Regions from separate parts of the Marinomonas vaga genome, predicted to be linked through region 4. Evidence: predicted binding sites of a transcription regulator. Region 4 holds the regulator's gene; each other region holds the start of a gene.
The links. The regulator sigma-54, encoded in region 4, starts transcription at its own class of promoters, with help from an activator protein. The targets are predictions, from matches to a motif close to TGGCACNNNNNTTGCTNT.

Region 1: a site for sigma-54 is predicted at 3,473-3,490, ahead of ACZ5DR_RS14685 (CmpA/NrtA family ABC transporter substrate-binding protein). Genes of this name have one in related genera too.
Region 2: a site for sigma-54 is predicted at 3,182-3,199, ahead of hmpA (NO-inducible flavohemoprotein). Genes of this name have one in related genera too.
Region 3: a site for sigma-54 is predicted at 5,498-5,515, ahead of ACZ5DR_RS05835 (amino acid ABC transporter substrate-binding protein). Genes of this name have one in related genera too.

What each region holds. Positions count from the first base shown of each region.
Region 1 covers NZ_AP043903.1:3,140,360-3,148,274, reverse strand. Annotated here, with positions in the region: gene ACZ5DR_RS14720 (YqaA family protein) at 1-203, shown strand, start outside; gene ACZ5DR_RS14715 (GNAT family N-acetyltransferase) at 365-865, shown strand; gene ACZ5DR_RS14710 (hypothetical protein) at 889-1,248, shown strand; gene ACZ5DR_RS14705 (DUF411 domain-containing protein) at 1,291-1,794, shown strand; gene fos (fosfomycin resistance glutathione transferase) at 1,879-2,277, shown strand; gene ACZ5DR_RS14695 (hypothetical protein) at 2,312-2,662, shown strand; gene hpf (ribosome hibernation-promoting factor, HPF/YfiA family) at 2,865-3,260, shown strand; gene ACZ5DR_RS14685 (CmpA/NrtA family ABC transporter substrate-binding protein) at 3,715-5,070, shown strand; gene ACZ5DR_RS14680 (ABC transporter permease) at 5,138-6,109, shown strand; gene ACZ5DR_RS14675 (ABC transporter ATP-binding protein) at 6,137-6,979, shown strand; gene ACZ5DR_RS14670 (NAD(P)/FAD-dependent oxidoreductase) at 6,972-7,915, shown strand, end outside.
Region 2 covers NZ_AP043903.1:1,131,433-1,139,347, forward strand. Annotated here, with positions in the region: gene ACZ5DR_RS05290 (amidohydrolase family protein) at 1-166, shown strand, start outside; gene ACZ5DR_RS05295 (cytochrome P450) at 169-1,458, shown strand; gene norR (nitric oxide reductase transcriptional regulator NorR) at 1,468-3,045, opposite strand; gene hmpA (NO-inducible flavohemoprotein) at 3,264-4,457, shown strand; gene ACZ5DR_RS05310 (GNAT family N-acetyltransferase) at 4,497-5,654, opposite strand; gene aroE (shikimate dehydrogenase) at 5,677-6,480, opposite strand; gene hemF (oxygen-dependent coproporphyrinogen oxidase) at 6,522-7,445, opposite strand; gene ACZ5DR_RS05325 (TetR/AcrR family transcriptional regulator) at 7,520-7,915, opposite strand, start outside.
Region 3 covers NZ_AP043903.1:1,251,017-1,258,931, reverse strand. Annotated here, with positions in the region: gene ACZ5DR_RS05860 (NAD-dependent epimerase/dehydratase family protein) at 1-562, opposite strand, end outside; gene ACZ5DR_RS05855 (hydrogen peroxide-inducible genes activator) at 665-1,573, shown strand; gene recG (ATP-dependent DNA helicase RecG) at 1,575-3,656, shown strand; gene ACZ5DR_RS05845 (helix-hairpin-helix domain-containing protein) at 3,778-4,506, shown strand; gene lrp (leucine-responsive transcriptional regulator Lrp) at 4,569-5,045, opposite strand; gene ACZ5DR_RS05835 (amino acid ABC transporter substrate-binding protein) at 5,595-6,617, shown strand; gene ACZ5DR_RS05830 (amino acid ABC transporter permease) at 6,723-7,895, shown strand; gene ACZ5DR_RS05825 (amino acid ABC transporter permease) at 7,906-7,915, shown strand, end outside.
Region 4 covers NZ_AP043903.1:3,363,340-3,371,254, forward strand. Annotated here, with positions in the region: gene lptA (lipopolysaccharide transport periplasmic protein LptA) at 1-457, shown strand, start outside; gene lptB (LPS export ABC transporter ATP-binding protein) at 475-1,200, shown strand; gene ACZ5DR_RS15905 (RNA polymerase factor sigma-54) at 1,277-2,758, shown strand; gene ACZ5DR_RS15910 (PTS sugar transporter subunit IIA) at 2,770-3,219, shown strand; gene ACZ5DR_RS15915 (HPr family phosphocarrier protein) at 3,229-3,498, shown strand; gene mgtE (magnesium transporter) at 3,507-4,862, shown strand; gene yjgA (ribosome biogenesis factor YjgA) at 4,874-5,404, shown strand; gene ACZ5DR_RS15930 (YhdP family protein) at 5,480-7,915, opposite strand, start outside.

The DNA.
Region 1 (7,915 bases), 220 kb from region 4:
CCGGTGCGACACAGTATTCGATCATAGGTTTTCTTGCCGCAACAGTCATTGCGCGGTCTATCCGATATTTTGGTTTGGCGTCAGTGGTGTACTTTGCTGGTAACAAAGCAGAAGATTTGATTAAGCAACACAAAACAAAATCCATGGTGATGCTAACCCTATTAGTACTAGGGGCTTGGGCTGCATCCGTCCTGTTGAAATGAGTCTACGTAGTGAGTTGTAATGACCAGTGTTCAGGGCGAACTTTAGAGTGCAATTACGTTAGTTTATATCTCTAAAACGGGGCATTGGCCCCGTTTTGTATTTTAAAACCATGAAGAATCTGCTGTCATAGGGAGTACTGCTTAACCGAGATGAGGTGTCTATGATAATTCGTGATGTGCATGATTTAGATATCGAAGGGATCACAGCTCTGTACAACCATTATGTGATTCACACGAGTATTTCCTTCGAAGAAGAGCCGGTGACACCTTCGCAAATGGCACAACGTGTGTCAGAAGTCTTAGAGAAAGGGTTGCCTTGGCTGATTGCAGAGAAACATGGAAAAGTCCTTGGTTACGCTTATGCCAGTCCTTGGAAATCGAGATCCGCCTATCGCTTTACGGTTGAGCCTTCTGTTTACGTTTCGAAGGATGCAGTCGGTGAGGGGGTTGGGTCTAAGCTATATCGGACGCTACTTTCCGGCTTGAAAGAGCAAGGTTTCCAGCATGCTATTGGGGTTATAGCCTTACCTAACGAAGCAAGTCTTAAGCTGCACCAATCATTTGGATTCAAGGAAGCCGGTGTGTTCCGAGATATTGGTGTCAAATTTGGTCAGAAATGGTCGGTGGCATATTGGCAATTATCATTACAAGAATGGAACTAGAAGAGATTATTGGAATCCATGTAATGTCCAATATGAACAACATCATAAACCAATTCATGAAACGAACGCCGCTTATCTCTATTTTTATTCTGATGCTGTCTTTTGCGCTCTTAGTAAATGGTGCAAAAGCGGTTGAGATTATGACTGCAAGTCAACCTGCTACGGTCTTCAGTATGGGGATGGACATGTCTATCCATGATAAAGAGGATTGTTGTGTGACCGAAGCTCATGACAATGACTGTGGATGTTCCGTGTTTGGTGCTGTGTTGTCACTGTTCAAACCTCCGTCGTTCCCTAGGCATTCTATGGCGCACTGGCTGCCATATTCCAAACCCTTGAATCGTATTGAGCCACTAGAGCGCCCTCCAAAGCAGAGGATTTAACCCTTTTGTTAAATCTTTTTATAATCAATTTGGAGAAAAGCTATGAAATCAATGACATCGTTGGCGTTTGTCGCTGTAGTTACGTTACAAGGTTCTTTGTTTACTGGATCAGTCCACGCCACGGACTCATCAGAGGTATTTACGAAAGGTGAAATGCTGCTGGTGCACAAGAGTCCTACATGCGGTTGTTGCAGTGGTTGGGTTGAACATATGCAAATGCATGGGGCTCAAACCAAAGTGAGTCATCCTGCTAACCTTAATCTATTGAAGTCTGAGTTAGGAATTCCAGGGAATGCACGCTCTTGCCATACGGCTGTGTCAAAGGATGGGTATGTATTTGAAGGTCATATTCCAGCTAAGTTTATTCAGCAATATTTGGCTAACCCAACGCCTAAGACAAAAGGGCTGGTTGTGCCCGCCATGCCAGTGGGCTCTCCTGGAATGGAATATAACGGTCAATTCATGCCTTATGCGGTGCATCTTTTGCACGACGATGGCAGCCTCAGTGAGTATGCTAACGTCATGTCACCGGAAGATCAGGTCTAATTTATTTAAGTTTTAGATCGTTTTATAAAAGGCAACGTCAGATCGACGTTGCCTTTTTTGACTGAATTATTTGGGATACATGTTTTGATTACAGGCATCAATCACATCACCTTGGCAGTGAGCGATTTGGAACGCTCCTTAGGGTTTTATATTGAGTTATTGGGGTTTAAAGGTCATGTGGCATGGGATGGTGGAGCGTATCTGTCAGCTGGAGACCTTTGGCTGTGTTTATCTTTGGATTCTCCTGTTCCAAGTGAAGACTACACACATTTAGCATTTGACGTTTCTGAAACCAATTTTCAGTCATTTTGTGAACGATTATGTCAGTCAGGAGTCTCTATCTGGAAGGACAACCGTAGTGAAGGCCAATCTTTGTATCTTTTGGATCCAGACGGGCACAAACTTGAAATTCACGTAGGCTCCCTTGAGACACGTTTAAGCGCGTTAAAGTCCAAACCCTACAAAGGTCTAAAATGGCTATAAGCCACAGCATTTAAATTACTGAAGGAGAAAGGTGATGAAAGGTTTTTTTGCTGGCTTGTTGATGTTAATGCTCGTCCCAGTGGCTAATGCCAGTTATTTAGTGACAGACAGCTATGTTCTAACCATTAAGAAAAAATGTGGGGAAGGACATGTGACATGTGATAAGGCCCTATTGGTGATGAAATCTAAATCATCTGGCAATACATTGCTCATGCGCGGTCAAACGTTGCATCGAATGTGCGCAGATGGTATCACCCCCTGTCAATTCGTTGGCTTTCGATTTCAACATGCGGGTGTAACCTACACGGTATTTGAGCCGGGTACTTTAATGATTACCCAGGCAAACGAAACCTTATTGGAGGAACGTGGTCACTGGTATCGCTAACCGGTTGACTTTGTTAACTTAATTGCTGTTTTTGTTTGTTATTTAGACAGTAATATGTGTTCTGATCAATTACTTCAAAAATATGTCGGTGTTTTTACATATCTCCTGTTGAAAAAGCCTTACATCACCCCTAGGTTTATTAGTGTGACAATGAAACGCTAAACGTCCCCGAGCAAAGGGGATAGGAAGAAGGAAACAAAATATGTACACACTAGATATCAGCGGTCACCATGTTCACACTACTGAAGAAGTTCAGGCGATTATCAAAGAGGGAATGGATTATTTAGCTGAAATCAACAGCCATATTACTTCAATAAAAGTTATCGTTAACTCAGAGAACCATCACAACAAAAGCGAGCTTATTGTAGAAGCTCGAGTACATATACCTGGTCACGATTTATTTGCGACCGTCACCACAGACAAACAATTGAGCCTTGCGGTTGATATGCTAGCCGAAAAGCTTGAAAAGCAATTACTCAAACATAAATCAAAACATGAAGGGCGCAAGCATCACCCTGATGCCCGTGATGTTGAATCAGTCGAAGAGCGAGAAGAGCAGGAAGAATTTAATGAGCTCGAACGCCGTGATGCTATCTAATAGCATCCACGATAATAGTACCTACTAAAAAGAAACCCGCTAAGGCGGGTTTTTTTATGATCGGGAATTAAGAAATAGGGCATTTATGATCGGATCACTTATGGCTTTTTTGGAGCACAGCATGCGCACTGATAGTGCAAAAAAAGATCACACTCCTTCGGTGTGATTAATCTTAAATTCTATATTATTGAAATAAAAGGGTTTTATTGTTTTGGCACGGAGTGTGCTTACTATTAGATGATTAAAAATTGATAGATGTGGTGCCAACGTAGGCATGACATCAATGTCTTTAAGCATTCAAAGTAGAATGTTAACGACTGGCAAAGGCGCCTGAGAAACCACCTAAGTGGCATTCTCAGGCGCCTTTTTTTTGCTTTTAAAACACCGAAAACGGAGTTTGACCATGACGTTAAATGCCTTGAAAACTGTTCTACCTACTTCTAATTATCGAACAATGAATAAACTTAGCGCGGCAATCATTGTCGGCGCTGGGTTGTTGTCTGGTGTGGCGCAAGCTGAACTAGGCTACCCAGAAAAAGAAGAACTGAAGTTTGGCTTCATTAAATTAACAGACATGGCGCCATTAGCGGTGGCATATGAGAAAGGCTACTTCGAAGATGAAGGCCTATACGTAACTCTTGAAGCGCAAGCCAACTGGAAAGTGCTTTTGGACCGAGTCATTGACGGTCAGCTTGATGGCGCGCACATGTTGGCGGGTCAACCTTTAGGTGCAACCATCGGCTATGGTACCCAAGCACACATCATCACAGCTTTTAGCATGGACTTAAATGGTAACGGTATTACCGTATCCAATGATGTTTGGGATGAAATGAAGAAAAACATTCCAAATGGACCGGATGGAAAACCTGTTCACCCAATCAGTGCCAGTGCATTGAAGCCAGTGATTGATCAATACAAATCTCAAGGTAAGCCATTTAACATGGGCATGGTATTCCCAGTATCGACCCATAACTATGAACTGCGCTACTGGTTGGCGGCGGGCGGTATTAACCCAGGCTTTTATGCGCCAGCAAAAGGCGATACTAGTGGTCAAATCAATGCAGAAGCTTTCCTATCTGTCACACCTCCACCACAAATGCCAGCGACTATGGAAGCCGGAACCATCTATGGTTACTGCGTAGGTGAGCCTTGGAACCAGCAAGCCGTATTCAAAGGGATCGGTGTACCAGTCATCACGGACTATGAAATCTGGCGTAATAACCCTGAGAAAGTATTTGGCGTGAGCGGTGACTGGGCAGAAGAGAACCCAATTACCCACATCCGTGTTGTAAAAGCCATGATTCGTGCAGCGAAATGGTTGGACGAAAACAACAACGCAAACCGTCCTGAAGCGGTAGAGATCTTGTCCCGTAGTGAATACGTTGGTGCAGATTACGATGTCATCGCTAACAGTATGACGGGTACCTTTGAATACGAAAAAGGTGACAAGCGTGAAATCCCTGACTTCAACGTATTCTTCCGTCACAACGCAACCTACCCGTACTACAGCGATGCTATCTGGTACCTAACGCAAATGCGTCGTTGGGGGCAAATTTCAGAAGGCAAGTCTGATCAGTGGTACATGGACACAGCGAAATCTGTTTACCGCCCAGACATTTATGCTGAAGCAGCGAAATCCTTGATTGAAGAGGGTGTGATGATGGCGTCTGAATTCCCTGATTTCGAAACAGAAACTGGCTTCAAACCACCTCAAACCGGTTTCATCGATGGCAAAGTCTACGATGGTACGCGTCCTAATGAATACCTAGGTAAATTTGAGATCGGTCTAAAAGGCGACGAGCAGATTTAAACCTCTGGGGCTTGGGTCTTGCCATAGGCCCAAGCTCAAGTTGCACGTTATTTAGAGAGAGAATGACATGACCTTATCAATGTTTTCAAAATCGTCTATCAAAGACTGGTTAACAGGAATTTCACTTAAGAAAGCCCTGTTTCCAGTTATAGGTATCTTAGTCTTTTTAGTGCTGTGGCAGGCTGGCGCTAGTCGAGTTGATACGTCTCTGGGTACTTTTCCTGGGCCTGTAAAAGTATATGAACAGTGGAACAGCCTCGTAGATGACCATCAGCGAGAACGAGTAAAAGAGTCGTCCTTTTACGAGCGTCAAGAAAAACGTATTGCTGATCGCCAAGCAAAAGATCCAAGTTATGTGGGCAAAATTCGTGCTTACACAGGTAAGCCTACATTTTTTGATCAGATCTTTACCAGCCTCTACACGGTACTAGCAGGCTTTGGTTTGGCTACTTTGATCGCGATCCCAGTGGGGATTTTGATTGGGTTAAATAGCTCTGTTTACAGCGCGCTAAATCCTGTGATTCAGGTGTTTAAACCCGTATCTCCACTCGCTTGGTTGCCCCTTGTGACCATGGTGGTAAGTGCGTCCTATGTGTCGGATGATCCAATGTTTTCTAAGTCGTTTTTGACTTCTATGTTCACCGTAACGCTTTGCTGTATGTGGCCAACTTTGATCAATACTGCTGTTGGTGTGGCCGCGGTGGAAAAAGATCTTCTAAACGTTTCTAAAGTACTGCGTTTAGGTTGGATGACTCATGTAATCAAGATTGTTATCCCTTCTGCTATCCCACTGATGTTTACGGGTTTGCGTTTGTCATTAGGGATTGCGTGGATGGTGTTGATCGCGGCAGAAATGCTGGCTCAGAACCCGGGGCTAGGCAAATTTGTATGGGACGAATTCCAAAATGGTAGTTCAGATTCTTTAGGTCGCATTATGGTGGCAGTACTGATGATCGGTTTCATTGGTTTCTTGTTAGACCGTGCAATGCTGATGCTACAACGCTATGTGTCTTGGGACAAAACCCAAGTACTACGTTAATCACATGGCATATACGAGGAAAAAATTATGACAACGCATTTAGACATCAGCCAAGTTTCCATTGAGTTTCCAACCCCTAAAGGCCCCTTTAAAGCCCTTGATGGTGTGAACCTAAAAATTGAGAAAGGTGAGTTTGTCTCCCTGATTGGCCACTCAGGCTGTGGTAAATCCACAGTATTAAATATCGTTGCAGGGCTTTATGACGCCACGTCTGGTGGGGTGTTATTGGATGGTAAAGAAGTCCGCGGCCCTGGCCCAGAGCGTGCGGTAGTGTTCCAAAACCATTCTTTACTGCCTTGGTTGACGTCCTATGAAAACGTGGAGTTGGCGGTTAAGCAGGTGTTTCGTAAAACCAAGTCCAAAAAGGAAATGCATGATTGGATCATGCACAACCTTGAGTTGGTGCATATGACCCATGCAGCGGATAAACGCCCTGATGAAATTTCTGGTGGTATGAAGCAGCGTGTGGGCATTGCCCGAGCCTTGGCGATGGAGCCGAGTGTACTGCTGATGGATGAGCCATTTGGTGCTTTGGACGCTTTGACCCGTGCCCATTTACAAGACTCATTGATGGAAATTCAAAAAGATCTTAACAACACAGTGATCATGATCACTCACGATGTAGATGAAGCGGTATTGTTGTCTGACCGTATTGTAATGATGACTAATGGTCCAGCGGCGACTGTGGGTGAGGTGCTACATGTAGATCTTGAGCGTCCACGAGATCGACTTGCTCTAGCAAATGACCCTAAGTATGTGGATTACCGTGCGCAAGTGCTGACATTCCTATATGAGAAGCAGCGTAAGGTAGAGCCTATCGCAGCGGCTTCTAATAGCAAAAAAGCAAAGGCAAAAGTAGTCAATGGTTAGTTTAGTGGCTGTTGAGTCATTGCCTCGTCTTATCATCATTGGTGGTGGTATGGCGGGTAGTCGTTTGGCCCATGATCTTATGGCAACGGAGGCGGGTTATCAGGTTACCTTGATCAGTGAAGAAGCCCAAGTTGGCTATAACCGCATCATGTTGTCTGCACTGCTGGCTAAAGAGATTGACGCCAAAGACATGCCTTTGGTGGATATTCAGGGCATGCGTGAAAAAGGCCTAGAAGTGGTTGCTGGGGATGCGGCTGCCAATATTGATACTCATAGGCGCTTAGTTGTTTTAGCAAGCGGGCGTGAGCTTCAGTATGACAAACTTGTTTTTGCTACGGGTTCTAGGGCCAGTATTTTGCCAATTGATGGCAGCAAAGCTTCAAACGTGATTGGTTTTCGTAATTGGCAGGACACACAAGTTCTGTCGGAGTTACCGAGCACAGCACACGTTTCTGTGATTGGTGGGGGGCTTTTGGGCTTAGAAGCGGCAGTGGGATTGGCAAAAAAAGGTCACCCTGTCACTGTTTATCACCGCTCTGGATGGATCTTAAACCGCCAGTTGGATGAGGCGGCAGCTAAGATGCTGCAAGCACAGCTAGAAAAGTATGGCGTTACGTTCCGACTAGGGCAGACACCAGAAAAATTTAAGTGTAACGCTGTGGGTAAGGTGATTGCCATCCTTGGCAAAGATCATATTCAGCCAGCGGATTTAGTTGTAATGGCTGCTGGTATTACCCCAGAAATTGAGCTCGCTAAAGCGGCAGGAATAACTACGAATAAGGCGATCATTGTAGACGCCCAGCTTCGTACGTCCCACGACGATGTGTATGCCATTGGTGAATGTTGTGAGTTTGAATCTCAAACCTTTGGCTTGGTTGCTCCCATTTGGGATCAATTGAAGGTCTTGCTAAAGACACTGGGGAAGACCCCTTCAGT
Region 2 (7,915 bases), 1.5 Mb from region 4:
ATTCGTCTTATCTGCCGCGATCCGTTTCTACGATACAGAGATATTGGCCAAGCTGGCCCATGGGGCACCACTGGATGACGCCTCCCGTGCTGTGATTCGAGAACACCTACAGAAGAACCAAGGGGAAACCGACAAGCTACTGAAAAAGCTGGCCGCTCGGGCGTAAACATGTTTTTAACCAAGCTGTTTCGCCGTAATCCCAGTGTAAAGGCCGCTCCCACTCCTGCGGCTACATTCGACCCAGGGTTTGTGTTTGACCCTTTGTCGGATGACTTTATTACCAACCCTTATCCCATACTGGCTCATCTTAGGGAGCACGCCCCCGTGCACCGCTGTGTCACTGGGGCTTGGGTGTTAACCCGTTATGAAGACGTGCTCGCGGCACTGTCAGACAAGCGCTTAAGCAATGCACCCGCCCCTTATGCAGTGGTCAATCAGCGTAATGCCGACCGTTATGTCTGCGCCCAAGTGGCCAATAATATTCTGCCTTTTTTAGATGGGGAGCTGCATCAGCGGATTCGCTTTGTCTTGGGACGCAGCTTCTTCAAGGCCATTAAAGACTTTCAAGGGGAATCCGGCAAAGCGCAGTTAGAGCGCCTTGCCCTAGACATCCTAACGCCCCTGTTAAAGCAGCCAGAATTTGACGTGATTCACGACTTTGGTACCCCTTTTTCGGGGCGGGTGATGTGTCAATGTATGGGGTTTGACGAACAGGATCTGCCGAAGTTGGCTCAATGGAGTGAGATGTTCCTCTACCTGTTTTCTGTGATGCCCAGTGAAGACATCCGCGCACAGGTGGATCAAGCGCTAACCGAATTTAGGCTCTACCTTAAAAAGGTGCTTGAGCAAAAGCGCCGCCACCCAGCAGATGACTGGATCTCCGCCTTATTGGCGGATAATCAAGAGGCCACAACACCCTTAACCGACTCGGAATTAATTGACGCCTTTATGTTGTTTTTTGCCGATGGGTTAGAGAATGTCGACCGCTTTCTCGGTACGGTTTTCAAACTGCTCTTTGAACAACCGGAGCAGTTAGCCTTGGTGAAAGCAGATCACAGCTTAATTGGGGATTTGGTGGATGAGTGCCTGCGTTATGATCCCCCCGCCCAGTTCATTGGCCGTATCGCAACGGAAGACATCACCTTACATGGACACACTATCAAGGCCCACTCTGCGGTCTTTCTCATGCTTGGGTCCGCTAATCGCGACCCGCAACAGTACTTAGAAGCGGATACCTTCGATCTAAACCATGGCTATAAGAACACCCTAGAATTCGGCCGTGGGCATCATTCTTGTTTTGGCAAAAACCTAGTGAGATACCAGATGATCGAAGCGGTTCGAGTCATTTTATCCCAATGTCCAGAACTCACATTGGCTCAACAGAGCTTTCAATGGGAGAAGAGACTGGCCCATCGTTGGCTAACTCACTGCGCCCTCGCTCCAAATCACCCAAGGTGACCCAATCCCCTAGCGTCGTTTCGTCACTTCGATGCCCAAACGCTTCCCTAAGCGAACTAAATTAGCACGATCCATACCCAGTGATCGTGCAGCTTGCGCCCAATTCAGACCCGCCTGATCCAACGCCTGCTGGATCGTCTGACGTTGAAAATTCTCTGTCGCCTGTTTTAGGTCTTGGATCCCACCTGTATCTAATGCTGCACTACCAGACAATGTTTGGGATGGTTCTTCTGGCTCTTTTGGTAACTCAAACGCATCCACAAAACCTGTGAGATGCTTGGGTTCAATTCTTGTAATCCCTTGATTGGTATTACTTTTTGCCAAGAGCGCCGCTCGAGATAAGACATGCTCTAACTCGCGGACATTACCCGGCCAAGGATACGCTTTCAGCCAATCACTGGCTTGGGGAGAAAGCGTTAATTGCTGCAACCCAAACTTTCGACGCAACTGTTCCGCGAAGAAGCCGGCCAACAAGAGGACATCCCCATTGCGTTCGCGCAGTGGGGGCACGGCAATTGGAAACACACTTAAACGATGATAAAGATCGGCACGAAAGCGCTTTTCGGCCACTTCTTGCTTCAGGTCTCGATTGGTCGCAGCGATAATACGCACGTCCACGTATTCGATCTTATCCTTACCAACAGCCTGAATTTCTTGGTTTTGAATCGCCCGCAAAAGACTGCCTTGCGCTTCTAATGGCAATTCACCGACCTCATCCAAAAACAGAGTGCCTCCATGGGCCAAGGTAAACTTACCTACGCGGTCACGATCCGCACCGGTAAACGCCCCTTTCACATGACCAAACAATTCACTCTCAATCAAATTTTCAGGAATGGCGGCGCAGTTAACATACACCATGGGGGCCTGAGCTCGTTTGGAAGCTCGGTGGAGAGTGCGCGCCACCAGCTCCTTACCAACGCCCGTCTCACCTTCAATCAACACTGCTAAATCAGCAGGCGCGACCAGCTCCAAATGCTGCTTTAACGTTTGCATCGTTTGGCTTTCGCCGATCATGTCCATTGCATCTTTGTTCAACGCTTCTTCATTAAGCTCTACAAGCAGTTCTTCCGCGTGTTTCGACTTGGTTTCCAACCGAGCCAGCAACATAGCCGTATTTAAGCTCATTGCAGCCATGGTGCCGACAATTTCCAAGGCACGGGAGTCAATCGAGTCAAACGCACCAGGCGTCATACTGTCGAGGGTCACTACCCCAAGCATAGTGCCTTGAACGTACAAAGGAATGCCCATGCAGGCATGGACAGGCAGACCATCATCAAAGCCAGACACCATGCCATCGTATGGATCAGGCAAGTGACAGCCTGTAGGAAAGCGCACGGGCTGGTATGCAGCACAGATTTCAGTAAAACGCGGGTGCTCACGGATGGTAAAACGACGCCCCATGACATCGTCCATCAAACCTTGCTGAGCCAGTGGCAGTAGTTGATCACCTTTGCGCTCCAGTAACACCACCGCATCACACTCCACAGTTGCACGAATGGCATGAATAAGTCGTTCAAAACGATCTTCTAGGGTCACAGCACTGGCTAAATCTAGGGCAAAACGCAGCAGAGCGTCAGTAGAAATCATGCCTTCAGTCTCATTTATTCAATATGGGTCATTATGACTCGAAGACATAAAAATGACATTCTTTAAAACATGTCATTTTGACCTAAATCAGTTTGGATAAAAATTTAACTATATGTTTATTAAGGATTTTTATTCTTGGCATCCATTTCGCTATAAGCAGGACAACCGACTTAAATCACCGAGTCAAACACACCTAAAACTCATCATGGAGACATTAAATGCTTTCTCAAACTCACATCGATACCGTCAAGGCGACCATCCCTGTTCTAGCATCCGCTGGCACCGCCATTACTGAACACTTTTACAATCGCATGTTTACCCATAACCCTGAGCTAAAAGATGTGTTTAACATGTCGCACCAAGCGACGGGGCGCCAGCCTGCCGCACTGTTTGAGGCTATTGCGGCCTACGCAACCCATATCGATAACCTAGAAGTGCTCACTGGTGCAGTGATGCGCATCGCCCACAAACATACTAGCTTCAATATTCAAGCCAACCAATACGCCATCGTTGGCCATCACCTAATTGAAACACTACGGGAACTACTAGGTGACGCCTTCACCCCAGACATTGAAGCAGCGTGGAGCGCGGCCTACCAGCAACTGGCGGACATTTTTATCCAAATCGAAGGGAATCTGTACAAAGCCAATGCTGCAAAGAATGGTGGCTGGGAAGGCTTCCGCACATTCCGCGTAGCCAAGAAGCAAGCTGAATCTGAATTGGTCACAAGCTTTACCTTTGTACCTGTTGACGGTGGCAATGTAGTGGACTTCCAGCCTGGTCAATACCTAGGTATCAAGGTTCACCCGACCAATCATGAGTTTGATGAAATCCGCCAATACAGTCTTTCGACAGCCGCCAATGGTCAGAGCTATCGTATCAGCGTCAAACGCGAGCTAGGGGAAGTAAAAAATGGTGTAGTTTCCAACTATCTACACGACTGCATAGAAGAGGGTGATGAAGTAGAGTTGATGCCACCTGCAGGTGATTTCCACTACCAAGAGCGGGAGCGCCCAGTGGTACTGATCTCAGCAGGAGTGGGCTTAACACCAATGAATGCCATACTCGACACACTTTCAGCTCAAGGTCATCAAAACCCAATTTTCTATCTGCACGCGTGTCGTAACCTCCAGCAGCACTCGTTCGCAAAACATGTGGCAGGCCTAACTCAAACACTTAATCTAACTCACTACACTTGGTTAGAAAACGGGGCGCCAGAAAACGCAGAGCGTGTCTTCGCAGGACAAATGCAACTAGCACAAGTGGCTGAAATATTGCCGTTAACTGAAGGGGATTTTTACTTATGTGGTCCAGTGGGCTTTATGATGTTTATCAAAGAGCAGCTGCTTAGCCTTGGGGTTAGCGATGACCGTATCCATTACGAAGTCTTTGGCCCACACCAGAACTTTTAAACACACCTCCCCCTTACCAAGGAGGAGGCTGGGAGGGGGTTAACTCTGCTTAAAGGGCAATAGCTCGTGGGTATCTTGATGGTACTCACGGACCGCTTCAGCTTCTTCTTTGCAGAAGTGGCCGATGGCGTCGCGAAAGTTTGGATTGGCAATGTAATGCACGCTATGGCTGAAAACAGGCTCAAACCCTCGGGCGATTTTGTGTTCCCCTTGGGTACCCGGATCAAAATGCTGTAACCCTTTTTCGATACAGAATTCGATTCCTTGGTAATAGCAGGCTTCAAAGTGCAGGCAGTCAAATTCTTCGATACAGCCCCAATAACGGCCATAAAGTGAATGATCGTCGAAGAAACACCAGGAAGCCCCCATAGGCTTATCGTCTTTATAAGCCAAGACCAGCAAGATCTGATCCCCCATGGTGGAGACCAACTGCTGGAAGAAAGCTTCGCTGAGGTAACCCATCTGTCCCCGTTTCGCATAGGTGCTTTGATAGCACCCATAGAAAAAGTGCACGTCTTCTTCGGTCAGGTCAGATCCGAGCTTACGGACCAGATGTAGCCCCTGCTGGGTGATCTTGTCTCGTTCTTTTCGGGCACTTTTACGCTTACGGCTAGAGAAATGACTAAAGTAGTCCTCCATGGACTGGTAGCCCTTGTTAAACCAATGAAATTGGCAAGACACCCGATGGAGGTATTCGTCCGATTCAGACAGATGCTTTGCCAAATGCTCACGACAGAACAACAGGTGCCAACTGGAGAATTCCCGCTCATGGTTTGCCTGTGTCAGGAGCGGCGCCAGAGCAGCGTAGAGCGCCACGTATTCTTCAGAGTGTCCGGTCGGGTCAAGGTGGGTAAATAATCTTGGTCCAGTAACCGGCGAATAGGGCACTGCCCAAATCCGCTTAGGGTAATACTGGTAACCATAACGTTGATAAGCGTCTGCCCAAGACCAATCGAAAACAAACTCCCCTTGAGAGTGGGTTTTAAGAAAGGTCGGGGCAATCGCGAGGGGCGTGTCATCGTCGTCCATCACCAGCAGGTATTCTGGATACCAGCCGGTGCCATCCCCAAGACAGTCATGCTGCTCTAAGGCTTGGTAAAAGGCGTATTGCGCAAACGGATACTGGGTGTCACCGATGGCGTCTTGCCAACGTGCAGGGCCAATATCGGCCACGGATGCGAACCATTGCGCTTTCATATCACCTCGTAAAACGATCCAATTAACTCATTTCGGCACGCAGTTGCTCGATCACTGGCGCTTGTTCCGGACGCACATGCTGCCACAAGAAAAACGCTTCGGCCGCTTGGCACACTAACATGCCAAGGCCATCAGAGCCGCTGGCACCACGCTCAAGGGCCCACTGCATAAACACGGTCGGCTTGGTGCCATACACCATATCGTAGACCCAGGTGTTGCTGTTCAATAAGCTGTCTTTTAACGGAGGCAAATCACCACCCAAACTCGCGGAAGAACCATTTATAATGATATCGAAAGGCCCTTTAACGGAGTCAAAGCTGGCGTAATCACAGTTAAATTGGCGCGCCAATTCTTCTGCTTTCTCTAGGGTACGGTTCACCACGGTTAAGGAGTAAGGCTCTTGCAGTTGAATCGGACCAATCACCCCCCGTACCGCGCCACCAGCGCCAATCACTAGGATACGTTTGTTCTTCATTGGCTGGCTTTGTACTTTGACGATGTCACGCACCATGCCCGCACCGTCAGTGTTATCCCCATATAGCTCGCCGTTTTTACCCATCACTAGGGTATTCACAGCACCCGCTTGTTCGGCGCGTTTACTGAGCTTGTCACACATATCAAAAGCACGCTGTTTGAAAGGCACTGTCACGTTCATGCCCTGGCCGCCGTCAGCAAAAAAGTCGCGTACCTGCTGTTCAAAATTATCCAGATCCCCGAGCATCTTGACATATTTCACGTCTCGACCGGTTTGTACGGCAAACGCGTGATGAATCTCAGGCGACCGACTGTGTTCGATGGGGTTTCCAATAACAGCGTATAAATCCACTTTGAACCTCTAACTCTTTTTGGCAGATAAGATGTTGGGAATTAGCCTTGGCGGTTTAGCCAGTCACGTCCCGTTAAATAATAATCCGTTAGTAATGCCTCTGGCGTGCCTGCCTCAGGCTCATAACCATAGCTCCACTTCACCTCTGGCGGCAACGACATCAGGATAGATTCTGTGCGCCCAGCACCACTTTGCAAACCAAAGTGGGTTCCTCGGTCGAACACTAGGTTAAATTCCACATAGCGACCACGACGATGCAACTGGAAATCTCGCTCAGACTCACCAAATGGGTGGTCTTTGCGCTTCGCGAGAATCGGCTCATAGGCGTCAATATAGCCATTGCCAACCGCTTGCATCAACGCAAAGCTGTCATCGAAGGATAATTCGTTGAAATCATCAAAAAACACGCCGCCAATACCGCGATGCTCTTGGCGATGCTTCAAAAAGAAGTACTCGTCACACCAGCGTTTAAAGCGGTCATAATAGTCCTTACCAAAAGGGGCAAGCCCATCGGCCGCGGCTTGGTGCCATTGGATACAGTCTTCTTCAAAGCCATAATAAGGGGTCAGATCAAAACCTCCACCAAACCACCATACGGGTTCCATGCCTTCTTTGTGTACGACAAACAAGCGCACATTGGCGTGGGACGTTGGGGCATAAGGGTTTGAGGGGTGAATCACAAGGGACACGCCCATGGCTTCAAAGCTACCACCGGCCAGTTCTGGACGGTCAGCGGTCGCGGAAGGAGGGAGTTTGTCACCGTATACATGGGAGAAATTCACACCGCCTTTTTCGATCACGGAACCTGTGATCACGCGGGTCCGGCCCATACCGCCGTTCTCTCGCTGCCAAGCATCTTCGTGAAAGCGCGCCTCAGGCTCAAAGGCTTCCAAACGTTGGCAAATACGGTCTTGGAGATCCATCAAAAAGTGTTTAACGGACGCGATCTTTTCCTCGGTGAGCATGGACAAAACAAGACTCCTGATCCAATCTGATATGCAAGGCTCAAGAGTCTAACATCGAAGCACGCAACCCTGAACTAAAAGCGGTTACTCAAATCGCGCCAAGGGGCAACGGCATGCTCAAACAGCTCCGGATTGCCAGTGGCTTTCACCAAAACCGAAGCTCCGTGGAGACTCGCCAGGATCTGGCTGGCGTAGCTGTGGGCGTCTTCCGACGTGATCCACTCTTGGCTCATGTAGGATACAACCGTGCTGAGCCATTCCAATTTCAGGTCATAAAACGCCGCCACTTCGGCTTTCGCTTCTTCTTCTAATAAGGATTTTTCCGCCATCAAGATGGTACAGATGCTCATATTGTCTTGATCCACCACTTGGGCCTTAAACCCATCGATGAACTTATTCAGCGCCTTTTGCGCCGCGCTACGTTTCTTTTTCGGAAGGGTTAAACGTTCGGCAAAGTCCTCACGGTAGCG
Region 3 (7,915 bases), 1.7 Mb from region 4:
CCACTACATCATCTCGGTGAATACGATTAGTCCAGCTGTTTTCTGCCCAAGGCTCAGCCTCATACACACCGTCTATTAAGCGAAACCGCCCAGGACCGTAAATACCAGAACAACGGACACTTGTGGTGGGCAACGCCTGTATTAACACCTGCTCTGCCTCCAGCAGCTTGTTAGCAGTGGGCTTGGCCGCCACAGCAAGGGAGTCGTCGGTAATTAACTGGCCTTGGTTCTGGCCATAAACACTGGTACTGGAGACAAAGATCACATGGGGCTTCTGCTCCCGTTCTTGGTAAGCTTGGGCCACAGCTTCGGCCGCCCCCACATAAGCCTTGCCATAAGCCTCTTCCGTGCGCCCCTGTGGGGTAACAATCAAATACACCAGGTCCACATCGGGCCACGCATCTTGATTCAGCTCGGTTAAATCTCCCGTAATCCCCAACACCCCTTCAGGAAATTCGATACCTTGGCGGCGCATGCCTGTCACTTGCGCACCCAGCGCCACAAAATGAGACGCCACTGAACGTCCTAAGTCACCACAGCCCGCTACCAGTACTTTTGTCATATTTGCCCCAATGATTGCAAAAAAAGCGTATCTTCCAAGTTCCGGTACACTTTATCAAAATATGTATTATCATAGTTATTACCAATTATAAGGGTAATGACCATGACGCTAACAGAACTCAAATACATCGTTATGCTAGCAGAAGAGAAACATTTTGGCCGTGCAGCAGATCGCAGCAATGTTTCTCAGCCAACACTCAGTGTGGCAGTTAAAAAGCTAGAAGACGAACTTGGCGCTGCGATTTTCGAGCGTAGCAAAAGCTCTGTCTACATTACCCCCATTGGCGAACAAATCATCAGTCAGGCGCGCCGTGTATTAGAGCAAGCCAACATGATTAAAGAATTGGCGTCTTCTGGCAAAAACCAACTTCGAGGCCCGTTGAAGGTAGGTGCTATCTTTACCATTGCGCCGTACCTATTTCCTTACATGATCCCAGAGCTTAAAAAACATGCCCAAGGCATGCCCTTGGTGATCGAGGAAGACCTGACTGAAAACCTGCGTCCGAAACTGCGTAACGGCGAGTTAGATGCCATCATTGTCGCTCTCCCTTTTCGCGAACCAGACGTGGTCACTCAACCCATTTACGAAGAAGAGTTCGTCGTACTGATGCCCAAAGAACACCCTTGGGCAAACCTTGACAGTATTACCACGGACCAACTCACCACAGATAACTTACTGCTGCTAGGCAAGGGCCACTGCTTTAGTGACCAAGTCATGGAAGCCTGCCCTATTATTGGCGAGGAAGAGCTCAACGAAGGACGTACCGTTGTAAATGGTAGCTCCCTAGAAACCATCCGCTATATGGTGTCATCAGGATTAGGTGTGACGGTACTGCCAAAGTCCGCGGTCAATAACATTGATGAAGATGTATTGGCGGTGAGACCTTTTAGCGCCCCTGTTCCCAAACGTACTGTGGCCTTGGCATGGCGGGCCAGTTTCCCGCGTCCAAAAGCCATCGAATCTCTCAGCCAATCCATCCGTGAGGCATGCCAAAAGCTGAATCTGGACTAGTATGGTCGATGCATTAGAAACACAAGATATTCAAGAACTTAAAGGTGTTGGAGTCGCCATGGCTGAGAAGCTGGCGAAGCTCAATCTGCATACAGTTCAAGACTTGCTGTTTCATCTGCCCATTCGCTATCAGGACCGCACTCGTGTCGTCCCAATTGGACAACTACGCTTCGGGGATGAAGCAGTCATTGAAGCCGACGTTGTCGGCTGTGAGATTAAAATGGGCAAGCGCCGTAGCCTGATCTGCCGTGTACGTGATCACTCTGGCTCCCTATGCCTGCGCTTTTTTCACTTTTCTGCCGCACAAAAGAAACAACTTGAGCAAGGCAAAAGAGTCCGCTGCTTTGGCGAAATACGCCGGGGCAGCACGGGGTTTGAAATCTATCACCCAGAATACTCCATACTCAAAGACGATGAACCTCTGGATGGCTCGGACCAACTCACGCCCATCTATCCATTGACGGAGGGTTTAACACAAACCAAAATCCGCCAGCTGTGTGAACAAGCCCTAGAGCGTCTTACCCCATACAATCTGCGGGAGTGGCTGCCGGATTCCATCAGAGAGGCATTCAGCTTACCGTCCTTGGCCGATGCCATTAAATTTCTACATCATCCCACTCAAGGGACCAACTTAGAACAACTTAAGCTCGGTAACCATCCGGCACAATATCGCCTGTCGTTTGAAGAACTCATGGCCCACCAGCTCTCCTTGATAAACAAGCGCCAGCTATCCAAAGAAGACCGAGCGATTGCCATTACCGAACAGGGAGCCTTATACCAGGCATTGTTGCAGCAGCTGCCTTTTTCTCCAACGGGCGCACAACAGCGGGTTTCCCAAGAAATTTTGCAAGATATGGCAACTGGGCACCCTATGCTGCGCCTAGTGCAAGGGGATGTGGGTTCAGGTAAAACGCTAGTGGCCGCTCTAGCCGCCGCCAGCGTGGTGCAACAAGGTCGCCAAGTAGCGGTCATGGCACCTACAGAGATTCTCGCAGAACAACACTACCTTAACTTCAAAGCTTGGTTTGAGCCTTTGGGCATCAAGGTGGCATGGATGATCGGAAAGTTAAAGGGAAAACAGCGGGAAGCCGAAATGGCGGCCATAGCTTCCGGTGACGCTGCCATCGTCGTTGGCACCCATGCCCTTTTCCAAGAGAGCGTCACCTTCCATGGCATGGCCCTCGCCATCATTGATGAGCAGCACCGATTCGGGGTGCATCAGCGTATGGCCCTAAGGGAAAAAGGCTTACAAGCTGGATTCCAGCCCCACCAGCTGATCATGACGGCTACCCCGATACCACGCACCTTAGCCATGTCTGCTTATGCGGATTTAGATTGTTCCATTATTGATGAGCTCCCCCCTGGGCGAACGCCAGTGAATACCATTGCGGTTTCAGACCAACGGCGGGAAGAAGTGATTCAAAGAGTCCGCCACGCTTGCGAAGAAGGCAAGCAAGCCTATTGGGTCTGTACCTTGATCGAAGAATCCGAGGCCTTACAGTGCCAAGCGGCGGAGGACACTGCCACGCTACTCATGGAACAGCTACAAGGCATTCAAGTAGGCTTGGTACACGGCCGGATGAAAGCCCAAGAAAAAGCCGACATCATGGCGCGGTTTAAAGCCGGTGACATTCAGCTGCTCGTCGCCACCACCGTGATTGAAGTGGGCGTCGACGTGCCCAACGCAAGCCTTATGGTGATCGAAAACCCAGAACGCTTAGGTTTAGCGCAATTACACCAGCTAAGAGGGCGTGTGGGTCGTGGCCAAGCAGCTAGCCACTGTGTGTTGCTGTATCGTTCGCCACTAGGGCAACAGGGCCGCGCACGCCTTTCCATCATGCGCGAGACCACCGATGGCTTTAAGATTGCTGAGAAAGATTTGGAGCTTCGAGGCCCTGGAGAACTGCTCGGCTCCCGCCAGACAGGTTTGCTGGAATTTAAAGTGGCGGATCTACAACGAGACAAGGCACTTTTAGACGGCGTACAAAGCGCCGCAGCACAATTATATCGTGACTACCCAGAGCATGTTTCTCCCCTACTCTCACGTTGGTTACCGAAACATAATCAATATCTCAATGTGTAGCTTTGCGTAATAGAGAGCATTCACGATATTGATCAGTATTTAATCAAAAATTCATATATCCATTTCACTATTTAGGCTATCTTCCCTCCCAACGGAACCCCCTAAATCAGAGGAATGACCCATGTCGGCAATCGCCCACTCTCTAACGCTTAAAAAAGACTTATCATTCAATGGCTCATACGGCTTTCGCGTCCATGGCGATCGTATTACCTTGACGATTCAACAGATCAATAACCACAGAAGTTTTGATAATCTAAGTGGCACAGTAGCCATCGAACTGCGTGGCTACCGTCAAGATGGTGCCGAAGCGGTACTGGCTAGCACAACGATTGGCCAGCTCTCTGGACAACACTATTTATCTAACTGCGAATATGACTTGATTTTCACGGCACCGGAAGCCGGTCAATGGCAGCTAGCCTTAGAATTACGCGAGTGGAATGGCTCTGACTACGAGTTAATTGATAGCCAGCCTTTTGATGTACCCTATGTGGTGGCATGGCAGCCAACGGTCGTCGAACCTACAGTGACTCCCACCACTAAAGAAAAAGTGGTCAGCATCGAAGAAGCACCAGCCACTCCAGTCTCAAAACCGGTAAAAAGTAAAAAGCCAACGGAGCAAGACAAAGCACCTAAGGCCAAGAAAACAGCCCCAGAAAAAGAAGGCAGCGGCCTCATCAGCATTAATCAAAGCTCTTTAGAAGAGCTGGCAAGTGTCAAAGGTATGCCAAAGAAAGTCGCGAAAGAAATCGTAGAAAAGCGCCCTCACACCTCTTGGGAAGCCTTGCTTAAAATCAAGGGAATGGGGCCACGCATGTTGAAGAAGTTAAAAAAAGCACTAAAACTGGATTGATTCAAATTCAGAGACAAAAAAACCACGCCTTTGCGTGGTTTTTTATTATGTGGGAGACAGCATTAAGGAATCTTCACCACTGTGGTGTTCTTCACTTCTTCCATAGCCACGTAGGTACGAGACTCACGCACGTGAGGCAGAGTCAGAAGGGTTTCACCTAAAAGATGACGATAGGCGTCCATGTTTGATACCCGAGCTTTCAGTAGGTACTCAAAGTCACCTGCGATCAAGTGACACTCTAAGACTTCAGGGATCTCAGACACAGCCTCTTTAAATTCGTTAAAGCCCTCTGGAGACGTAGCTTTTAGACGAATCTCAACAAACACCAACAACCCGGCGTCCACCTTACGAGGGTCAACCAACGCGCAGTAACCCGTAATGTAACCATTGCGCTCAAGTCGGCGTACACGCTCCAAACAAGGGGTGGCACTCAGCCCTACTCGGCTAGCAAGCTCAACATTCGATAGACGACCGTTAATTTGCAGCTCCCGAAGGATCTTTTTATCCAATCTGTCTAAAGGCTTTGCAGACGTTTCCATTAACATGATGCTCCGAAGATAACTGACTCCTAATTTAGCGTGATTCTATCACGTGGCAAATACCTTAGGAAAAATAAGCTAAACTCAACCATTTGGTCAGGTGGCCCTATATCATCGCACCAAATAATTACAAAGAGCATCAAATAGCACCAAATCTATTCAAATGGTGCTAAAAATCACCTATATCCACCAGAAACTACCGGTTTATTGCGTCAAATTGGAGCAAAAAAAATAATATACGCACCAATCGTAAACAAAATAAATGATAGCTATTAGATATAAAGTACTTATTGCCAAATAGTTATCAAGATGTACAAAAAAAGGAAAAAAAACGTACAGATGCAGTGATTTCGCCTTGACGAGAGGGGGGTAACAGTAATTCTATAGGGTGGTAGGGTGTAAATTTAGAAGATTGCACTGGACGAGAAATTCAAAAGAATAACTAAAAATATTGGCAAGCTAATTGCTACATAAATAATCGAAAATGGCATCTACTCATCAGATTCCAATTTTGAACATAAAAACTAGTAATGCCTGGGAGGCAAAATCATGAAATCGAACGTAGGTAAAATTCTTTCTACCGCTGCGATCGCTGCTACTATCAGCACCGGTGCAGCTGCCGCAACATTGGACGACGTAAAAGCAAAAGGCTTTGTTCAGTGTGGCGTGAGCCAAGGTGTTCCTGGCTTCTCTAACGCGGACGATTCTGGTAACTGGACAGGTATCGACGTTGATGCATGTCGTGCAGTGGCTGCTGCCGTCTTCGGTGATGCACAAGCAGTTAAATTCACACCACTTTCTGCGAAAGAGCGTTTCACTGCACTACAATCTGGTGAAATCGACATCCTTTCTCGTAACACCACTTGGACGTACACTCGTGACACGTCTCTAGGTCTAGACTTCACTACGACTAACTTCTACGACGGCCAAGGCTTCATGGTGCGTAAAGATCTAGGTGTGTCTTCTGCAATGGAACTTGACGGTGCAACAGTTTGTACTGAGCAGGGTACCACTACAGAATTGAACATGGCTGACTTCTTCCGTAAGCACAAATTGTCTTACGTTCCAGTTATCGTTCAAAAAGCAGACGAAGCGCTAGCGGCATACGCTTCTGGCCGTTGTGACGTCTTCACAACAGATAAATCAGGTCTAGCAGCACACCGCTCTAAGCTTTCTGATCCATCTGCACACGTGATTCTTCCAGAAACCATTTCTAAAGAGCCTCTAGGTCCTGTTGTTCGTCACGGCGACAACCAGTGGAAAGACATTGCGACTTGGGCACTATTCGTTCAAATCAACGCAGAAGAAATGGGCATCAGCTCTGAAAACGTTGCGAAAATCAAAGCAGAATCTACTGACCCAGCGATTCGTCGTCTACTAGGCGCTGAAGGTAACATGGGTGAGGCACTAAGCCTTGACGCAGATTGGGCTTACAACATCATCGCAGAAGTAGGTAACTACGGCGAAGTGTTTGAGCGTAACGTAGGTCCTAACACTCCAGTGGGTCTCCCACGTGGTGTGAACAACCTATGGACTGAAGGCGGCGTTCTTTACGCGCCACCAGTACGTTAATTCGTATTTAATCCCTTACCTACCAGGGATTTTGCCCAGCGGCACCAGCCGCTGGGCACCCCCTTCCGAATATCCATCTGACGAGCATTCTCTGCCTGAACCAAGATGAGCGAACAAAAAGCAAGTAACACGAGTTTCTTGAACGACGCAGGCAATCGTGCCTTGTTGTTTCAAGCAGTACTCCTAATTGTCGTCCTCGCTGTCGGTTATTATTTGTTCCATAACCTACAAGCGAACTTACAAAACCAAGGGATCTCCACGGGCTTCGCGTTTTTAAACGAGCCAGCGGGCTTCCCGATCTTAATCCATTTAATTGAATATACCGAAGCCAATAGCTACGGCCGTGCCTTTGTTGTTGCCTTAATTAACACCACCCTTATCTCATTAATGGGTATTGTATTGGCAACCATTATCGGTGTGATCATGGGCTTGGCCCGTTTGTCACAGAACTGGTTAGTCGCTCGACTTGCAACGGTATACATAGAAACTCTGCGTAACATCCCATTATTGTTGCAGATGTTCTTCTGGTACTTCGCGGTATTGGCTACCCTGCCCCACCCACGCAACAGTATTATTTTTGGTGATTTCTTCCTGAATAAGCGTGGCATCTACTCGCCTTCACCTATTTTTGGTGATGCCTTCGGTGTGGTAATCTTTGGCTTCCTAGCGTGTATCGTAGCTTCCATTGCCCTCATCGTTTGGGCGAAGAAGCGTCAAACCCGTACCGGGCTTTGGTTTCCTGCTTACTGGACATCCTTAGCGATTATTGTCTTTGGCACCGTGCTCTTTTACTTCATCGCAGGCTCTCCAGTAGACTTTGAACTACCACAGAAAAGCCGTTTCAACGTAACGGGTGGCATGGTATTGGTCCCTGAATTCGTTGCTGTTTTGATTGCCCTATCCACTTACACAGGCTCATTTATCGCAGAGATCGTACGTGCGGGTATTTTGTCTGTGAACTGGGGGCAAACGGAAGCATCACGTTCTTTGGGTATGCCAGACAACCTCACTCAACGTTTGATTGTCTTACCACAAGCACTGCGAGTGATTATTCCACCACTTACCAGCCAATACCTTAACTTGGCCAAAAACTCGTCTTTGGGCGCTGCAATCGCTTACCCAGAACTTGTTGCCGTGGTAATGGGAACCACCCTAAACCAGACAGGTCAGGCCATTGAGACCATAGGTCTGTGTATGTTGGTGTACGGTACTTTAAGTTTGTCCATTTCATTGTTTATGAACTGGTACAACAAAAAAATGTCTTTAATTGAGCGATAAGGGGGCACACATGGCGATTG
Region 4 (7,915 bases):
ACTTTCAGTGCCTGCCTATGCACTACCTGATGATCAATCTCAACCGATCAGCGTAGAGGCAGACAAGGCCACCTTTGATCAAAAAAGTGGCGTTGCAACCTATAAGGGTAATGTTATCGCAACCCAAGGCAGCATTCGGATCGTGGCTGAAAGCTTAATCATAAATACCAACACTGCCACGAGTGCTTTTCAGTCTCTCCATGCAACAGGAACTCCATCGGAATTCTCACAAGTACTTGATGAAGCTGGCACACTGCTTAAAGCAACAGGAAACACTCTTGATTACGACACCTCAGCGGGTGAGCTAGAAATTCATAAAAACGGCTTCCTAAAACGTGGTGACAACGAAATCGCGGCGGATTACATACATTACTACATGGAGACCGATGTTTTTAACGCCGAGAATCGTGGTTCAGGCCGCGTAAACATGACCCTACAGCCAGCCACCGAGCAGTAGCATCAAGGATAAACAGCATGGCTATTTTAGAAGCGAAGCACCTCGCAAAAAGCTACAAGAAAAGACAAGTAGTAAAAGACGTTTCTCTTGACGTGAGCACGGGGCAAGCCGTGGGCCTACTGGGGCCAAATGGTGCAGGAAAGACCACTTGTTTTTACATGATTGTCGGCATGGTCACCAACGACCAAGGGGGCATATATATTGATGGGGAAGACATCACCCAAGATGCCATGCATACTCGCGCTCAAAAAGGGGTCGGCTATTTGCCTCAAGAGGCTTCAATATTTCGAAAGATGAGCGTAGAAGATAATATCTCTGCTATCTTAGAGACGCGCAAGGAGCTATCGAAAGCTGAGCGTAAAGAAAAGCTAGAAAGCTTACTAGAAGAGTTTCATGTCACGCACATCCGTAAAAATTTAGGTATGGCGTTATCAGGTGGCGAACGACGCCGAGTTGAGATCGCTCGAGCATTGGCCATGAACCCTAAGTTTATCCTGCTTGACGAACCCTTTGCTGGCGTCGACCCTATTTCAGTAGGTGACATCAAGCAAATCATCCGCCACTTGCAAAATAGCGGTATCGGCGTACTTATTACAGACCACAATGTGCGAGAGACCCTAGATATCTGTGACAAAGCATACATTGTAGGCAATGGGCATATTATTGCCTCTGGCTCCGCTGAGACCATAATAAACAATGAGCAAGTCAAGAAAATTTATCTGGGCGACGACTTCCGCCTGTAAGCCCCTTATTTTTCCCATCAAAAGGGAGTAGTATGCATAACTCATTCCAAAATTCTAATTTTAAAAGAGTTGCGCTATGAAGCAGTCTTTGCAACTTAAAATCGGTCAGCAGTTAACAATGACACCTCAGCTACAGCAAGCAATCAAATTGCTGCAGCTGTCAACGCTCGACCTACAACAAGAAATACATGACTTCTTGGAGTCCAATCCTTTACTAGAGTTAGACGAGGAAGAAAACTTCAACCATGACGCTGAGGCAAAAGTTGCCGAAGCGGCTTCGACAGTAGAGAACATTGACTCCAACCAAGAGTCTTCAGAGGACTCCCGTGTCGAGTCAGAATGGACGGAAAGCATCCCAAATGAACTTTCCATTGATAGTAACTGGGATGACACCTACCAGAACTCAGCAGCGGCGTCTGACAGCCCAGCCTTCGAGGGCGAACAAGATCTAGACAGTCGAAATGCACTATCAGAAGACATTCAAGACCACCTAATCTGGCAACTCAATCTGACTCACATGTCCGATAAGGATATTGAGATCGCTTACGCCATCATAGACAGCGTACAGCCAGACGGCTACCTTTCAGCGACCCTTGAAGAAATTTTCACAGGACTAACAAAGGAACTGGAAGATTTAGAATTCGATGAAGTAGAAGCCGTTCAACACCGGTTGCAACGCTTTGACCCCGTGGGCGTGTGTTCTCAAGATTTACGGGAATGTCTATTAGTACAATTGGAAGCTTACAAAGATCATCCTCTCTATCGCAGCACCCATCTAGTTGTGGATCAACACCTTGGACTGTTAGGCAACAGAGACTACACTCAACTAACACGCAAAACCAAGCTCAAAGAAGACGCCTTAAAAGAAGTCATCGGTTTAATCCAACAGCTTAACCCACGCCCTGGATCCCTCGTTGATACCAGTGATACTGACTACGTAATCCCGGACGTAAGTGTTAAAAAGCATAAGGGTGTATGGCAGGTTGAACTTAACAATGATGCCCTACCGCCCGTAAAAATTAATGAAACTTACTCTGCAATGCTAGCCACATCGAAGTCCAATGATGATGTGTCTTATATCCGTAACTCTTTACAAGAAGCCAAGTGGTTTTTAAAAAGCCTGCAAAGCCGTAACGAGACCTTACTGAAAGTTGCCAGCTGCATCGTCTCTCGCCAAGTGGAATTCTTCGAAATTGGTGAGGAAGCCATGAAACCTATGGTGTTGCATGATGTCGCAGAAGAAGTAGGAATGCACGAGTCAACCATATCTCGAGTGACGACACAAAAGTACATGCATACACCCCGAGGCATATTTGAGCTGAAATACTTTTTCTCAAGCCATGTGAACACAGCATCCGGTGGCGAGTGCTCGTCAACAGCCATACGGGCCATGATTAAGAAGCTGGTTGCAGATGAACCAGCCAAAAAACCGCTTAGCGACAACAAACTCGCAACTATTTTAGCTGACCAAGGTATCCAAGTTGCCCGAAGAACTGTTGCGAAATACCGCGAAGCGATGAATATTCCACCATCTAACGAACGTAAACGTCTCATTTAAAGGTTTTTAACATGTCCGTCAAAAACTTAGTGAAGCCAGAATTAGTCTTTGCGAAAGAAAGCACCACAAGCAAAAAGCGCCTTCTTGAGCAAATATCAGAAGCCATCAGCTCACGCTTACACTGTAATGCTGAAGAAGTGTACGATGCATTACTCGGCCGAGAGAAACTTGGAAGCACAGGCATCGGAAATGGCATCGCCATCCCCCATTGCCGCCTAGAACAAGCCAGCCATGCCACCATAGTATTAATGTCTTTGGATACCCCCATTGACTTTGATTCCATTGATCGCAAGCCCGTTGACTTAATCTTTGCTTTAATTGTGCCGCCACACCAATGTGATGACCATCTAGCGACCTTGGCACAGATTGCTGAGTTGGCTCAATCAAGCGAGAAACTGGACACTCTCCGCGCTCAAACTAATAATGGTGACCTGCAGAACGCATTCGAACCATTAACGTAAGGACACAGCATGCTAGAGCAATCTATAGAGATAATTAATAAGCTTGGTCTGCATGCTCGAGCAGCAGGCAAACTAGTTGAGACCACTTCGCAATTTTCGTCTGACGTAACCATTGAGAAAGAAGGCCGAAACGTGGATGGCAAAAGCATTATGGCAATGATGATGCTAGCTGCAGCAAAAGGCACCACCATCAAGGTAAAAGTTAATGGTTCAGACGAAGAAGCTGCCATGGCAGCCATCATAGAGCTTATTAATAACCGCTTTGATGAAGGCGAATAACAGCAACTATGAGCAGTGAGCAAACCACCCTTGAACATTTGCAGGCCGTATCTGACTCTTTAGAGACAGGCGCCACCATGCAAATACGCTACCTTCTGAATGGCGCATTACCCGCTCAGGATGTTGCTCGCTTATTAGAATCCAGCCCCCCCAAAGAACGTAAACTTCTTTGGGAGCTTATTGACCACAAAAACCAAGGTGAAGTCCTCCAGTATGTAACCGAAGAAATCAGTATCCAGTTTATGAAATCCATGGATACAGAACGACTTCTAGCGGTTTCTGAACACTTTGATAACGACGATTTAGCCGACATACTTCAACAACTACCAGAAACATTGGTAAAAGAAGTACTGGCTTCCATGACGGCACAAAATCGTGCACGCATGGAAGCACTCCTCAGCTATTCAGAGGACTCAGCCGGCGGCCTGATGAACACGGACACCATCACCATACGTCCGAACATCACCGTCGACATAGCATTTCGATTTTTACGCCGTCATAACGAGTTACCAGAAATGACCGACAGCCTCTTGGTGGTCAGTCGTTCTGATCGCTTTTTAGGCATTTTACCCCTAACGAAACTACTGGTTGCTGATCCTGAAGCCAAGGTCCGTGACATCATGGAAACAGATTGTGACGTTATCTATGCCGACCAATCCGCTGCCGAAGTCGCTCAACTGTTTGAAAAAATGGACCTAGTGTCGGCCCCCGTCCTTGACCCGGATTCCAAGAAACTACTTGGCCGTATCACCATCGATGACGTGGTAGATGTCATTCGTGATGAAGCAGAGCACTCTATGCTTTCTATGGCAGGTCTTGATGATGACGAGGATACCTTTGCCCCCATCATGCAGACCACAAAACGTCGCGCGGTATGGCTTGGGATTAACCTAGTAACGGCCTTCACCGCATCTTATGTGATCGGCTTATTTCAAGACACCCTAGACAAGGTCGTCGCCCTGGCCATATTAATGCCAATCGTAGCCAGCATGGGAGGCATTGCTGGCTCCCAGGTACTCACCCTAGTAATTCGAGGTATTGCCCTAAACCAAATTGGTGGCAGCAATGCTAGATGGCTTTTAAACCGAGAGATTATTGTTGGCTTGATCAATGGCTTGCTGTGGGCTGCAGTGATTGCTGCACTCACTGTCGTCTGGTTTGGTGACTGGCAAATTGCTTATGTCATTGCAGGCGCTATAATAATTAACTTATTATTCGCAGCCTTAACTGGTACCCTGCTCCCCATTGCCCTCAAAAAACTTGGCATCGACCCTGCGTTGGCAGGGAGCGTCATACTCACAACCGTTACGGATGTGGTTGGCTTTTTAGCATTCCTTGGCCTAGCCACTCTATATTTAATTTAGATGAATACATAATGACTGATTTTGAACACTACGACGAAAACGAAGAAGAAATAAAAAGCAAAACCCAAGTTAAGCGGGAAATGGAAGCGTTACAGGATTTGGGCGCAAAGCTGGTAAAACTTACCCCAGCACAGCGTAAGAAAGTTCCCATGTCTGATACATTAAGAGATGCTTTAGCAGAAGCGGATCGCATCAAACAATGGGGCGCTCAGCGTCGCCACCTTCAATACATCGGAAAAGTGATGCGGACTGAAGATGCAGAAGCCATTGAACACCGCGTACAACTGTTTGACAGCGCTTCGGCCGCCAGCAACAAACGTTTTCACCAACTGGAAGCAACACGAGATATGCTGATCGGTGAGAACAGCAAATCTGCCCTGGATCAATATATCGAACAGAACCCATCGGTTGATATCCAACACCTACGATCCCTTGTTCGCATGGCGCAAAAGGAAGTCAGCCAAGATAAAGGCACGACCAACCGAAAGAAGCTGTTTAAATACTTGCGGGAACAACAAGACATTCAACTAGGCCTAGCCTAGCCCCTAATTTAATGGCGTTACTTATGAGTCCAGTTTCCCATGTAACGCCTCACTCTCTTAATTTAAACCTAACCCTTATCTTCGTGGATTGTACTTCACAGGGATGACTTCAGGGTTTGCAAACGGCCCCTTAATTTCATACTGAATACTGGTCACTTGAGATATCTTATCGCCGATCAACTTATCGGTAATATATAGCAACCCTGCAATTTGCGGTGTGGCCAGCAGCAACCCCGCCACAGGCAAAGTACTGCTGATTGGAATTGTTGCCGTTAAACGCTCGTCTAAAGTCTCATCAACCAAGTTAGCACTGCCAGTCAGCCTCACCTCAGCCGTCGGCGAAATCACCCTTACAGGCTCATCGGTGTTCAACATGCCGTCTTGAATCACCAAACTACTGGAGAAGTCATCGAATGGCATCCCCTCTTCATAAAGGTCTGAAAAATCAAATGTTAGGCGTTTCAATAAAGAATCCACATTGAAAATACCTAATACCCGAACAAAAGCAGGTAACTGATCCACTTGATTGAAGGTACCGTCCTCTACAAGAAACTTGATGCGACCATTCAAACTCTCACGGTCAAACTCCAGTATGCTACCAGACCAACTCAAGACCACATCTAAGTCATAGGAATTGGATTGAATAAAGGGCGTTGGAGAAAATTTACGTGTCAGCTCTCGAGTATCAGACCCCGAAGCATCGATCACCATCTCCACGTTAGGCTTCTCACCCCCCTGCCAAAACACATTGCCTTTAAACTCACCGTCATTTAGGCCAGTTGAGATATTATCTATGCGAACATTCTCACCAAGATTCACCACATTGGCTCGCCAGTCACCATAGGGCCGATTATCAATCACCAGCTGATCTAGACGCAGATTAATGGTAGGAATCATTGACGGCGTTAAGAATGAGGCTTCCGTTTCTTCGGGTTGATCCTTCTTCTCCCCAGTGCGCCAATTCGCGTAGGCAATATGCAGGGATGGCGTGGTTGCTGCGTCACGCAAAACCAAATTTAACTCATCTGATGTGAGCGTCAGGGGAGAACCTTCTTGATATCTTGAGTAGACAAGTTTGACATTATTCAGCTGGTTAGCTTCATTGATCGGCACCTCATCCATGAGTAAATCAAGGCTTCGGATCCACTCCGGCACCTCTAAGCTAATAGGCGTATTTTGGCTCTGTTCTTGAGCAGATACTTGAGTTTTCCCTTGAACGATCTCCTCAATCAAAGGCGTCCATTCCTGCCACTCAAAGCGCTCAACCTGACCATTAAATGCAACCCCCGGCTGCATTGTGGACTCTTCTGGTAGTGGCTTGAAAAGAGAGAAATGACCACTTTTGATATCTCCTGATTCGAGCAGCAACTTTCCATACAGCAGTTGCTCAGCATCGAAATCCAAAAGAATTTCTCCTTTATAGATTTTCAGATCTAACTCAAACGGCAAGGCCATCTGCGCCGTTTTGCTAAAGGGCTTAGGCAAATCGGCTGACACGCCCTTCAGATCCGTGAGCACCTTAACATCCACTTGACCCGACTGGGATCTGTTAATATGAAACTCAGCTTCGTAATCGGTTTTGCCAGTTAAGCGACGGGCAATCGGCTCCGGCAGGGACCGCCAACCCGCCAATTCGGCAGATGCAACCTGCCCATTAACCTGGCCATTAACTACAAATCGACCATCATCAGGCTGCTCAGAAGTGAGCACAATCTCGCTGCTCCCACCTAAAGTGTTGACTCGAAACTCTGAGTCTTTTAAGCCTGTTCTACTATTAAAATGCAGCAATCCAGACTCCAAGGAGCCCGCCAAATTAATATCAGGGATATAGAGATTTCCCGGAGAAAAATTCAATAACAAATCTACGACAGGATTACCTAGTTCGGCGCTCAAAGGTAAATAAACCCTGAACGCCCCATCCACTTCTCCCTCTAACTCCCATTCAGCAAAAGGACTCAGAACCTGTTCTTTTAAAGGGGTTTGGGACAGGGAATTAAGCACAAGATTGGCCTCATTCTGAAGGCTTCCCGCTATATTAAGCCAAGAGGCACCATTACTTGTGAGCGGCACATTGATTGACAGGTCAGAAATTGGCAAATCAGCCAAGGAAGCTTTATCAACCTGAACATCCACCTCAGATTGACCCAAATAAACATTTGCAGATACCTTCTTGGCAGCAGGCCAATCAGGAGAGAATTGCAGCTCATCAACTTGCGCATCAACATTCAAGCGCACCAGAGGCTTCTGACCCGGCGACAGACCAGCCCTCACCAAAACATCGACATTATGGGCTTTACCGCCATTCAAACTTGTATCAAGCCAGTCCACCAAGCTTTCGGACAAAGCATTTGGAGGTACGAAGGTAAATTTATCCGAAACATCTAAATTACGACCATTAACATCTAAAGCAAGCCAACCATCACCTTCTTCGGGCTGCTCCAGTCGGAACTCGCCACGAAGATCGGCCCCTTTGTAATCGACCTGCAAGCCCTCTCCACTGACAACAAACGT